DNA from 4 places in the Sphingorhabdus buctiana genome. Region 2 is predicted to be linked to each of the others. Evidence: predicted binding sites of a transcription regulator. Region 2 holds the regulator's gene; each other region holds the start of a gene.
The links. The regulator LexA, encoded in region 2, represses DNA repair genes until DNA is damaged. The targets are predictions, from matches to a motif close to GTTCCNCNCTTGTTCT.
Positions count from the first base shown of each region.

Region 1: ACFSAG_RS11015 (ribonucleoside-diphosphate reductase subunit alpha) is a predicted target of LexA. The motif match lies at 1,191-1,206, and genes of this name have one in related genera.
Region 3: uvrA (excinuclease ABC subunit UvrA) is a predicted target of LexA. The motif match lies at 900-915, and genes of this name have one in related genera.
Region 4: ACFSAG_RS14660 (DUF5131 family protein) is a predicted target of LexA. The motif match lies at 922-937, and genes of this name have one in related genera.

Region 1 is NZ_JBHUEL010000010.1:76,798-78,998, forward strand. Features, by position in the region: gene ACFSAG_RS11015 (ribonucleoside-diphosphate reductase subunit alpha) at 1-1,110, opposite strand, end outside; gene ACFSAG_RS11020 (acyl-CoA thioesterase) at 1,732-2,201, shown strand, end outside.
Region 2 is NZ_JBHUEL010000002.1:454,313-456,513, reverse strand. Features, by position in the region: gene ACFSAG_RS02655 (molybdopterin molybdotransferase MoeA) at 1-469, shown strand, start outside; gene lexA (transcriptional repressor LexA) at 555-1,259, shown strand; gene ACFSAG_RS02645 (ComEC/Rec2 family competence protein) at 1,253-2,201, opposite strand, start outside.
Region 3 is NZ_JBHUEL010000011.1:279,074-281,274, reverse strand. Features, by position in the region: gene uvrA (excinuclease ABC subunit UvrA) at 1-889, opposite strand, end outside; gene ACFSAG_RS13935 (murein L,D-transpeptidase catalytic domain-containing protein) at 1,030-1,923, shown strand; gene ACFSAG_RS13930 (DUF4126 domain-containing protein) at 1,936-2,201, opposite strand, start outside.
Region 4 is NZ_JBHUEL010000012.1:61,327-63,527, forward strand. Features, by position in the region: gene ACFSAG_RS14655 (alpha-hydroxy acid oxidase) at 1-430, opposite strand, end outside; gene ACFSAG_RS14660 (DUF5131 family protein) at 950-1,699, shown strand; gene tcmP (three-Cys-motif partner protein TcmP) at 1,699-2,201, shown strand, end outside.

The DNA of each region.
Region 1 (2,201 bases), on a different contig from region 2:
CTCGATGAACATCTTGTCGCCGTTCCACTCATCCCATGTCTCAAGGTTGAGCGACGACAGGCAGCAGACCGCGGTACGATCACCACCCAGATGGTCACGGCCGGTGGGCAGGGTGATTTCGGCGCACAGGTTTGACGTCGAAACCTTGAGACCCAGCTCGCGGTGATGCTTGGGCATCGACCGGTTCACCGTGTCGCTGAAGATGATGTAGGGCTCACCAGTGGCGAGGCGGGTCTCGACCAGCTTCTGGAAGAGCGAGCGCGCATCGACGCTGCCACGCACGCTGCCATCCTTGGGGCTGACAAGGTTGAACTCGGTGCCGTCGCGCACCGCTTCCATGAACTCGTCCGAAAGCAGCACGCCATGGTGCAGGTTCAGCGCCTTGCGGTTGAAATCGCCCGAGGGTTTGCGGATTTCGAGGAACTCCTCAATCTCCGGGTGCGAGATGTCGAGATAGCAGGCGGCCGATCCGCGGCGCAGCGAACCCTGGCTGATGGCGAGGGTGAGGCTGTCCATCACGCGGACGAAGGGGATGATGCCGCTGGTCTTGCCGTTGAGGCCGACAGGCTCGCCGATGCCGCGCACGCTGCCCCAATAGGTACCGATGCCGCCGCCGCGCGAAGCGAGCCAGACATTCTCGTTCCAGGTATTGACGATGCCTTCCAGGCTGTCGTCGACCGAGTTCAGATAGCAGCTGATCGGCAGGCCACGTCCGGTGCCGCCATTCGACAGCACGGGCGTGGCGGGCATGAACCACAGCTTTGAGATATAGTCATAGAGCCGCTGGGCATGGTCCTGATCGTCGGCAAAGGCGTCTGCGACGCGCGCGAACAGATCCTGATAGCTTTCACCGGGGAGGAGGTAGCGATCCTTCAGCGTTTCCTTGCCGAATTCGGTCAGCAGGTCATCACGCGAGCTATCGGTGACGACATCGAACCGGCGCGCGGCCACGGCCTTCGAATCGGTGCCAGCCTTGGCCTTCGCCTCGGTGACTTCCTTTTCGGGCTTTGCCTTCTTTACCTGCGGGGTTTCGGTCTGTGTCTTTTCTGCTTCGAGCATGTCCGCCATATTGCCTTCTCCGGCCTCCCGGCCAGTATCTCTGAAATCCATGTGACTCTTTGCTCCCCTTATATGGGCTGGCCCTCACCCCGTTCGATTGCCAGCTCCGACTACCAAGACCCAAGAAACTTGTTCGCCTCTTGTTCGACTCGGGAAGCAAGCGCCCCCCTTAGCATTTTTGTGTCGCTACAGGGCCTTTTATTTGTGTTTTGCGCCGGTTTTTTCGGGCAAAATATCCCCACCGCAGAATTGCTCCTGCGGGATGAGACACAAATTGTAGGTATGCCCCCTGTGGCCAACCGCTATCTATAGTGCCTCAACCATTTTCAGACGCAAGAGGGTAAATGGTTAATTAAGGACTCGATTCGTCGCTTGCCTGATTCCATTCGTCGCAGCTTGATTGAGGTGCAGCGCAGCGACGCACGGACTTTCTAGGACTTGATTAGCGTGCAAGAGTTTTTCCAGCGAGGATCGCATTTTTTTTATCCACGATAAAAAATCGGTGGGGATAAATCGGCGATGCACTTGACTGACGCAGGTGCGTGGATTCGCATTCTCAGCGCACCCCGGCACACCGCTATATCCACCCCAAGCGGATCCATATTTGCGACAAGAAAGATTCGCGCCCGCAGACATTGCCTAAAGCCGCCCCACGCTGCTAACGCGCCCGTCATGTCTGGAAACGAAACGCAAAAGCACCCGCTCGTCACCGAGCTTGAACAGCTTCTTACCGTCCACCGCATGGGCGATGGCTGGTATCTCGGTATGCGAAAGCCGGGCGGCAAGGGCCGGGTCTTTGGCGGGCAGGTGATTGCACAGGCTCTCGCTGCGGCGCAGGATACCGTCGGCAGCGAGCGGATCGCGCATTCGCTGCACGCCTATTTCATGCGTGCGGGCGATGAAGATTATGAAATCACCTTCCGTGTCGAGCGCGACTTTGACGGCGGCACCTTTTCCACCCGCCGCATCATCGCGCTGCAAAAGGATCGCCCGATCCTCAACATGGCGGCATCGTTCCAGAAACTTGAAGAAGGGCTGCACCATCAGGAAGAAATGCCCGACGTTCCCCCGCCCGAGGAACTGAAGGACGAGGCGCAGCTGCGCGCCATGTTTGCCGACCAGGTGCCCGAAAAATTCCGCGA
Region 2 (2,201 bases):
CATAGTCACCACGGGCGGTGCCTCGGTAGGCGACCATGACCTTATCGTTCCCGCGCTAAAGGCAGCTGGGGGAAAGCTGGATTTCTGGAAAATCGCGATGCGCCCGGGAAAACCTGTGATTGCCGGAAGCATAGGCAATGCGATTGCCTTGGGTTTGCCTGGCAATCCGGTGTCCGCATTCGTCACCGCGACGCTCTTCCTGAAACCCTTGATTGCGCATCTTTGCGGCGCTGCGCAGCCCTTGCCGACGCGACTCAAGGCAAAAACCGGCGTCGAACTCGCCCAGAACGGCGAACGCACCGATCATTTACGGGCGCGGTTGATCGACGGAGTCCTGCATCCCGTCGGCATCAACGATAGCGCCATGCTCGCGGCTTTATCCGAAGCTAACGCATTGATTATACGTGATCCGAATGCGGCAATGGCCAATGCGAGGAGCGAAGTGCTCTATTATCCCTTGGGCAGTTGAGATGCTGGCCCATAGCAGGGCTTGACAACCCCCCTATTTGTTTCCTAATCGTTCCACATCTGTTCAACAGCATTGGAACAAACCTATGTTGACCGCCAAGCAGCACGCGCTCCTGATGTTTATCCATGAAAGACTGGAAGCGACTGGAATCTCGCCTTCTTTTGAAGAAATGAAGGAAGCGCTCGATCTCAAGAGCAAGTCCGGCGTTCATCGCTTGATCGGTGCATTGGAAGAACGGGGCTTCTTGCGCCGTTTGCCCAATCGTGCACGCGCGCTGGAAGTGATGAAAATGCCTGATGGCGGCTCTGCACGCGGCCTCACCAAGGATGAGGCAGTCAACAATAAGGTGGTCAGCATTACTGACCATCGCCCTGCCCCGCAAAAATCGCTGCCGATTGCTGCCAATGATGTGATTGAAATTCCATTGCATGGAAAAATTGCTGCCGGCGTCCCAATCGAGGCGCTTGAAGGCCAGAACTCGCTTTCGGTGCCGATGGCATTGTTGGGATCAGGTGAGCATTACGCCCTGGAGGTTTCCGGGGACTCGATGATCGAAGCGGGCATTTTGGACGGCGATTATGCGCTGATCCGCAAGACGCAAACCGCGCGCGATGGCGAAATCGTTGTCGCCCTTGTTCGCGGCGAAGAAGCAACGCTGAAATATCTTCGCCGCGAGGGCCAGAAAATCCGGCTCGACCCCGCGAACAGCAGCTATGACCCGCAATATTATGATGCGCACGAGGTAGAGGTGCAGGGCCGTTTGGCCGGCCTGCTCCGCCGTTATCATTGAGTTTGAACTGAATGTTTCTGCAAAAGCGGCGGAGTGATTTCCGCCGCTTTTTGTTTTCTGCGCTGTGTGGCCAAAATCTGCAACCGCTCCGGCGAATAAGCCGACCAAGGCAAATGCGCATTTTCCTTCGCTACATATTCAACGCGCGGTTCGTTCAGATATAGCGCCATCCCACCTGCCTTCTCGATCAGCCTGCGGTCAATCTTAAGCCAACGCGGTTTGCAACTGAAAGGCAGCCATCGGCTGCTGACGACTATGTCGCTTCGCGTGCATGCGGCGGCCAGTTCCATCGACGGGATCATATAGCCCGAACGCAAGGCGAGTATGTTCCATCGCCTTTTCTCACTGTTGATCTGAAAGGCGCAGGAATCGGCATTGCATCTCGCAGCTGGCAATGTTTGGAGATCATGAACATTGCCTCTGATCGCCGCTGTTTCTTCCAGGGTTGAACGCACATAATCCCCTGCCCCCGGGCGCAGAAGCGCCAATCGGCCATCTTCCATGATAACGGCCAAGTGCTGGCCGTCGCTAGTGACGAGCAGGTCGGGCCGTGGGGCAACAGCCATTGCACCCAATGCAGCAAGCAACGGCAACAGAGCAAACCAGCGCCGTCGGTCGTTGAAAATTGCAATGACCAGTGCTGAGAAGACCGCAGTTGCAAAGGCCCAGAGCGGCATTTCGGGAAGCAGCAAAACCGCGCCTGCAGTGTTGCTGACTTTGTGCGCCAGCCACAGGATCAATTTTATTCCTTGCGATGCAAGCAACCAAAATGGCGCGCCGAAACCTTCACGGATGGAGTCCATCAACAGCGCGATCATTTGCACTGGCATGATGAAAAAAGTCGTCACCGGAATCGCGACCATATTGGCCAGCGCGCCGTACACGCCCGTCTTGTGAAAATGGAACAATGCGATCGGAGCCAGCACTATCTCTATCGCCAGT
Region 3 (2,201 bases), on a different contig from region 2:
TGACGGGGCAGGCGAATTTCTCGCTGAACACGATGCGGTTGGGCGGCAGGCCTGTGCCTTTCATCGCGCCGCCGGTGACGTTGCTTGGGGCAGGGGTGAAGGTAGCGCGCGCTTCGCCAAAAGCGGTGGGAACGCTATCCGCGCCACCCATCGCCTCGGCCACCGTGCCATCCGCCAGATCGACAAAGGCCAGCCCTTCGGCCAGTTTCAGCGCCTGCTCGAAACTGTCCGCCAGCCGCGTCTGGATGCCGTCCTTCACGACGATGCGGTCAACCACAACCTCAATGTCGTGCTTGTATTTCTTGTCGAGCGCGGGGGCTTCTTCGATGGGGTAGAATTCGCCGTCGATGCGCACGCGGGTATAGCCCGCTTTCTGCCATTCGAGCAGTTCCTTGCGATACTCCCCCTTGCGCCCGCGCACCACGGGGGCGAGCAGATAGGCGCGCGTGCCTTCGGGCAACTGCATCACCCGGTCGACCATCTGCGTCACCGTCTGCGCGGTGATCGGCAGGCCGGTTGCCGGCGAATAGGGCACGCCAACCCGCGCCCATAGCAGGCGCATATAGTCATAAATTTCGGTAACCGTCGCAACCGTGGAACGCGGATTGCGCGACGTGGTCTTCTGCTCGATCGAAATAGCCGGGGAGAGGCCCTCAATATGCTCGACATCGGGCTTCTGCATCATCTCGAGGAACTGCCGCGCATAGGCGCTGAGCGATTCCACATAGCGCCGCTGCCCCTCGGCATAGATGGTGTCGAAGGCAAGGCTCGATTTGCCGCTGCCCGAAAGGCCGGTAATCACGATCAACTTGTCGCGCGGCAAATCGATATCGACGCCTTTGAGATTATGCTCGCGCGCACCGCGCACCGAAATATGGGTCAGGCTCATGAAATGATATGTTCCAGATTTGTTCGCAATGCGCAAGAGGGCGCTGTTCGGTTTCGAGATGGCGGCTCGCGGGGGGTTTTGCAACCCGGCGCTTTTGCTGTAAATTGAACATTATGCAGAGAATAGGGGCCAGATTCGCTGTGTATCGAAACGCAATCTATGCGCTGTTGGGCATCGCAGCCTTTGCTGCACCCGCATCGGCACAATCCGAAATCATTTTCGCTCCCGGCACCGGCGATCCCGCAACCGCGCCTGTGATGCAGCCGGTTCTGGCTTACAAGCGTTTCGCATGTACGGGCTTTGCCGAAGCAAAGGCACGGCTGACCCAGCATTATCCTGCCGAAGTGACCGAGGCTTCGATTGCGACGACCGCGCCATTGCCGCAGCGGCTCGACCGATCGCTGCTCGACGAGGCGCTCGCCAGCTATGAAAAGCATGTCTGCCGCTGGGGCAGCGGGGCCGGGCCTTCGCAGATCGTCGTGGTCGATTTCGCCAAGCGCAGTTCCGAACCCCGGCTTTATGTTGTCGATCTGGAAAGCGGGCACGGGCTTGATACGCCGATTGTCGTGGCACACGGCATCGGTTCGGATCCCGATGACGATGGCTTTGCCGATGCCTTTGGCGATGTGCAGGATAGCTGGATGTCCTCGCTCGGCGCGGCGCGCGGCGGGGAGCTCTATCGCGGGCGCAACGGCCTGTCGCTGCGGCTCGACGGGCTCGATCCCTCGAACAGTTCGATGCGCCAACGCGATATCGTGGTGCACAGCTATGCGCCCGAACGGCGGCGCTATTTCAACTACAGCCTGCTATCGGCACGCGGCGGAAAGCCGGGAACGAGCGAGGGCTGTTTCGTAGTCGAACCGCACCGGCGCGATTGGCTTTACGACCGGCTCCGCGACGGTGGTTTCCTCTATGCCGGGCTGGGCAAGGAAGGGCTGGCGCAGCGTGGAAAGCCCACGCCTATGCAACCCGCAGCGGCACCCCAATCGGCTTTCCAGCAGGTCCTGTTCCGCCAGGGAACCGGCACCGACTGAAACGCCGTGTTGTCAGGATTGCGGGGGTGCAGTCCCGCTTTGTGGTGCAAATAGCCGTTTCAACATCCGCTTTGCTGCGAACAGCCCCCAAATTGTGAGCGCCAAAAGGACCAGCGCAATGATGGCGGCGGCCACGGGATAGGCGAAGGCCAGTGCGAGCAGGCCGCCCGTTACCACATCCTCTGCGGTTGACAGGATAATGTTGCTGACCGGTTCTGGACTCGTGTTGACTGCGGCACGCGTCGTTGCCTTGGTCGCGTGGCTGGCCAATGCGGCAC
Region 4 (2,201 bases), on a different contig from region 2:
GAAACATTTTGGGGCCCGATGCGATCGGGGCGATTTCTTCCGCTGAAACCGTTGCTAACGATGAGATCCCAAACATAGTGCCATATCTTGTCGCGGCTCTTGCAACAGCACGCTCTCCCTCATGATGGAACAAGCGCTGCAGCGCGGTTGGAGCACAATAGAAGGGCATGGCTAGTTTTTGCCCCATCACCTCGACGCCCATATCAATTTGTTCGACGCCTCTTAGTACATTCGGAACCAAGTCCACGTCTTCAAATGCTGCGCTATTTCTGCGGTATGTCACTTCATCATCAGCAGCGCCATCAATGTAATGGAAGATGGGACTAGGGAGACGTTTTTTCGCTAATCGGCGGAAATCTTCAAAATTATGACAGTCTCTAAGGCGCAACTCAATATTCCTTGATTTTGGCTCGCGTGTCAAAGCACCCAACGTTTGTTAAGTGTCCTTTTTGCGGTTTCATTCTTTCGTCATCCTCGCGCATTACAAATTGTGAAAACCTGATTGGCATTCGACTGCTGGGGTTTCGGGCTTTGTTGCCTACACCTAAGAATATTGAAAAATGGCCAAATATTGAAATCTCTGCACTTATCACTCTACCCAAACTACCATGAGAGTCTTTGACGAATTGCTTCAATAATTGTCAGTTTGGTGCGGCCAGTCAGTCAACTTCGGGTGCGGTCCCATGCGAAAAATGACGGATAACCGCCATTATGTGAAATGTCGGAAAGTGGGCCGCTAACAGAAGGACCGCTTTTGAAAAATCCAGGCGCCAAGCGGTCTCCGCGAGATCAAATCCATATCTCTAGGACCGCTAGTCGAAAAGATTGAAATCGAAAGGGAAGTTTAGATCGTCTCCATAAGCAGAAGACGCCACTGCGACTCAAAGCCTCACCTTGCCTTTGAACTACTTAGCCACTAGTGTTCCACGAATGTTCTCGGAGGCAGATCATGTCTGACAACAGCGCAATCGAATGGACCGACGCCACTTGGAACCCGGTGACGGGCTGCACGAAGATTAGTCGAGGCTGTGACAACTGCTACGCTGAAAGATTTTCTGAGCGGTTCCGTGGAGTTCCGGGCCATCCGTTCGAAAGCGGTTTCGACCTTACACTTAGACCTGCTCGGTTAGAACAGCCACTTGGCTGGCGACGTCCCCGAATGATCTTCGTCAACTCGATGTCAGACCTATGGCACAAGTCAGTTCCGTTCGAATACGTCGATAGAGTTTTCGATACGATGGAGAAGGCCGATTGGCACGTTTATCAGCTCCTGTCGAAGCGCAGCTCTCTCATGTCGAAGTACCTCCGAAAGCGGTATCGAGATCGGCCCTGCCCTCAACATATTTGGTGCGGGGTTTCAGTCGAGGATGCCCAAGCTAAAAGTCGAATTTTGCACCTCCAAGGCTCGCAAGCGGGCGCGCGTTTCCTGTCGATTGAGCCATTGATCGGCCCGGTGGGAGAATTGGACCTCTTTAATATTGACTGGGTGATTGTGGGCGGAGAAAGCGGTCCGCGGGCAAGGCCAATCGATCCCCGTTGGGTTCGAGAGGTGCGAGACCAATGCATAGAGCAAGACGTCGCCTTCTTCTTCAAGCAATGGGGTGGGTTCAGGCCCAAGGACGGTGGAAGGAAACTCGACGGGCGAGAATGGAACGACTTCCCCCAAAAATTCAAGGCTGCGGTGGAGAATGCTGACTAATGGCTCAGCCTCCGGTGCTGCCGCGAGAGTACCACGATCGCGAGCAAACGTTCGTCAAGCACATTATCTTGCGAGGCTATTTGCAAAAAGTCGCTTATAATATCCTCTCGGCGTGGGACGACTTCACATTCGTTGACGGTTTTTCAGGTCCTTGGGAGGCGAGGTCAGAAGAGTTTGCTGACACATCATTCGGCATAGCGATCAGGGAGCTCCGAGAGGTTCGGGAGTCCTTCCGCCTTCGCGGAAAAACGAAGTGTTTGCGCTGTGTATTCGTGGAGAAGGAGGCGGAGCCCTTCGAACGCCTCAATGGCGCCGCTGGAGGCGCAGCGGACCTTCACGCCCGCGCCATCCACGGCACGTTTGAGGACAATATCCCGGAAGTCCGTCGTTACGTTGGCTCCTCATTTGCACTGACGTTTGTAGACCCAACCGGGTGGAGCATCGACCTCAGCCGCATCGCTCCACTCCTAAGACAACGGGGGGAGGTGCTCATCAACTTCAT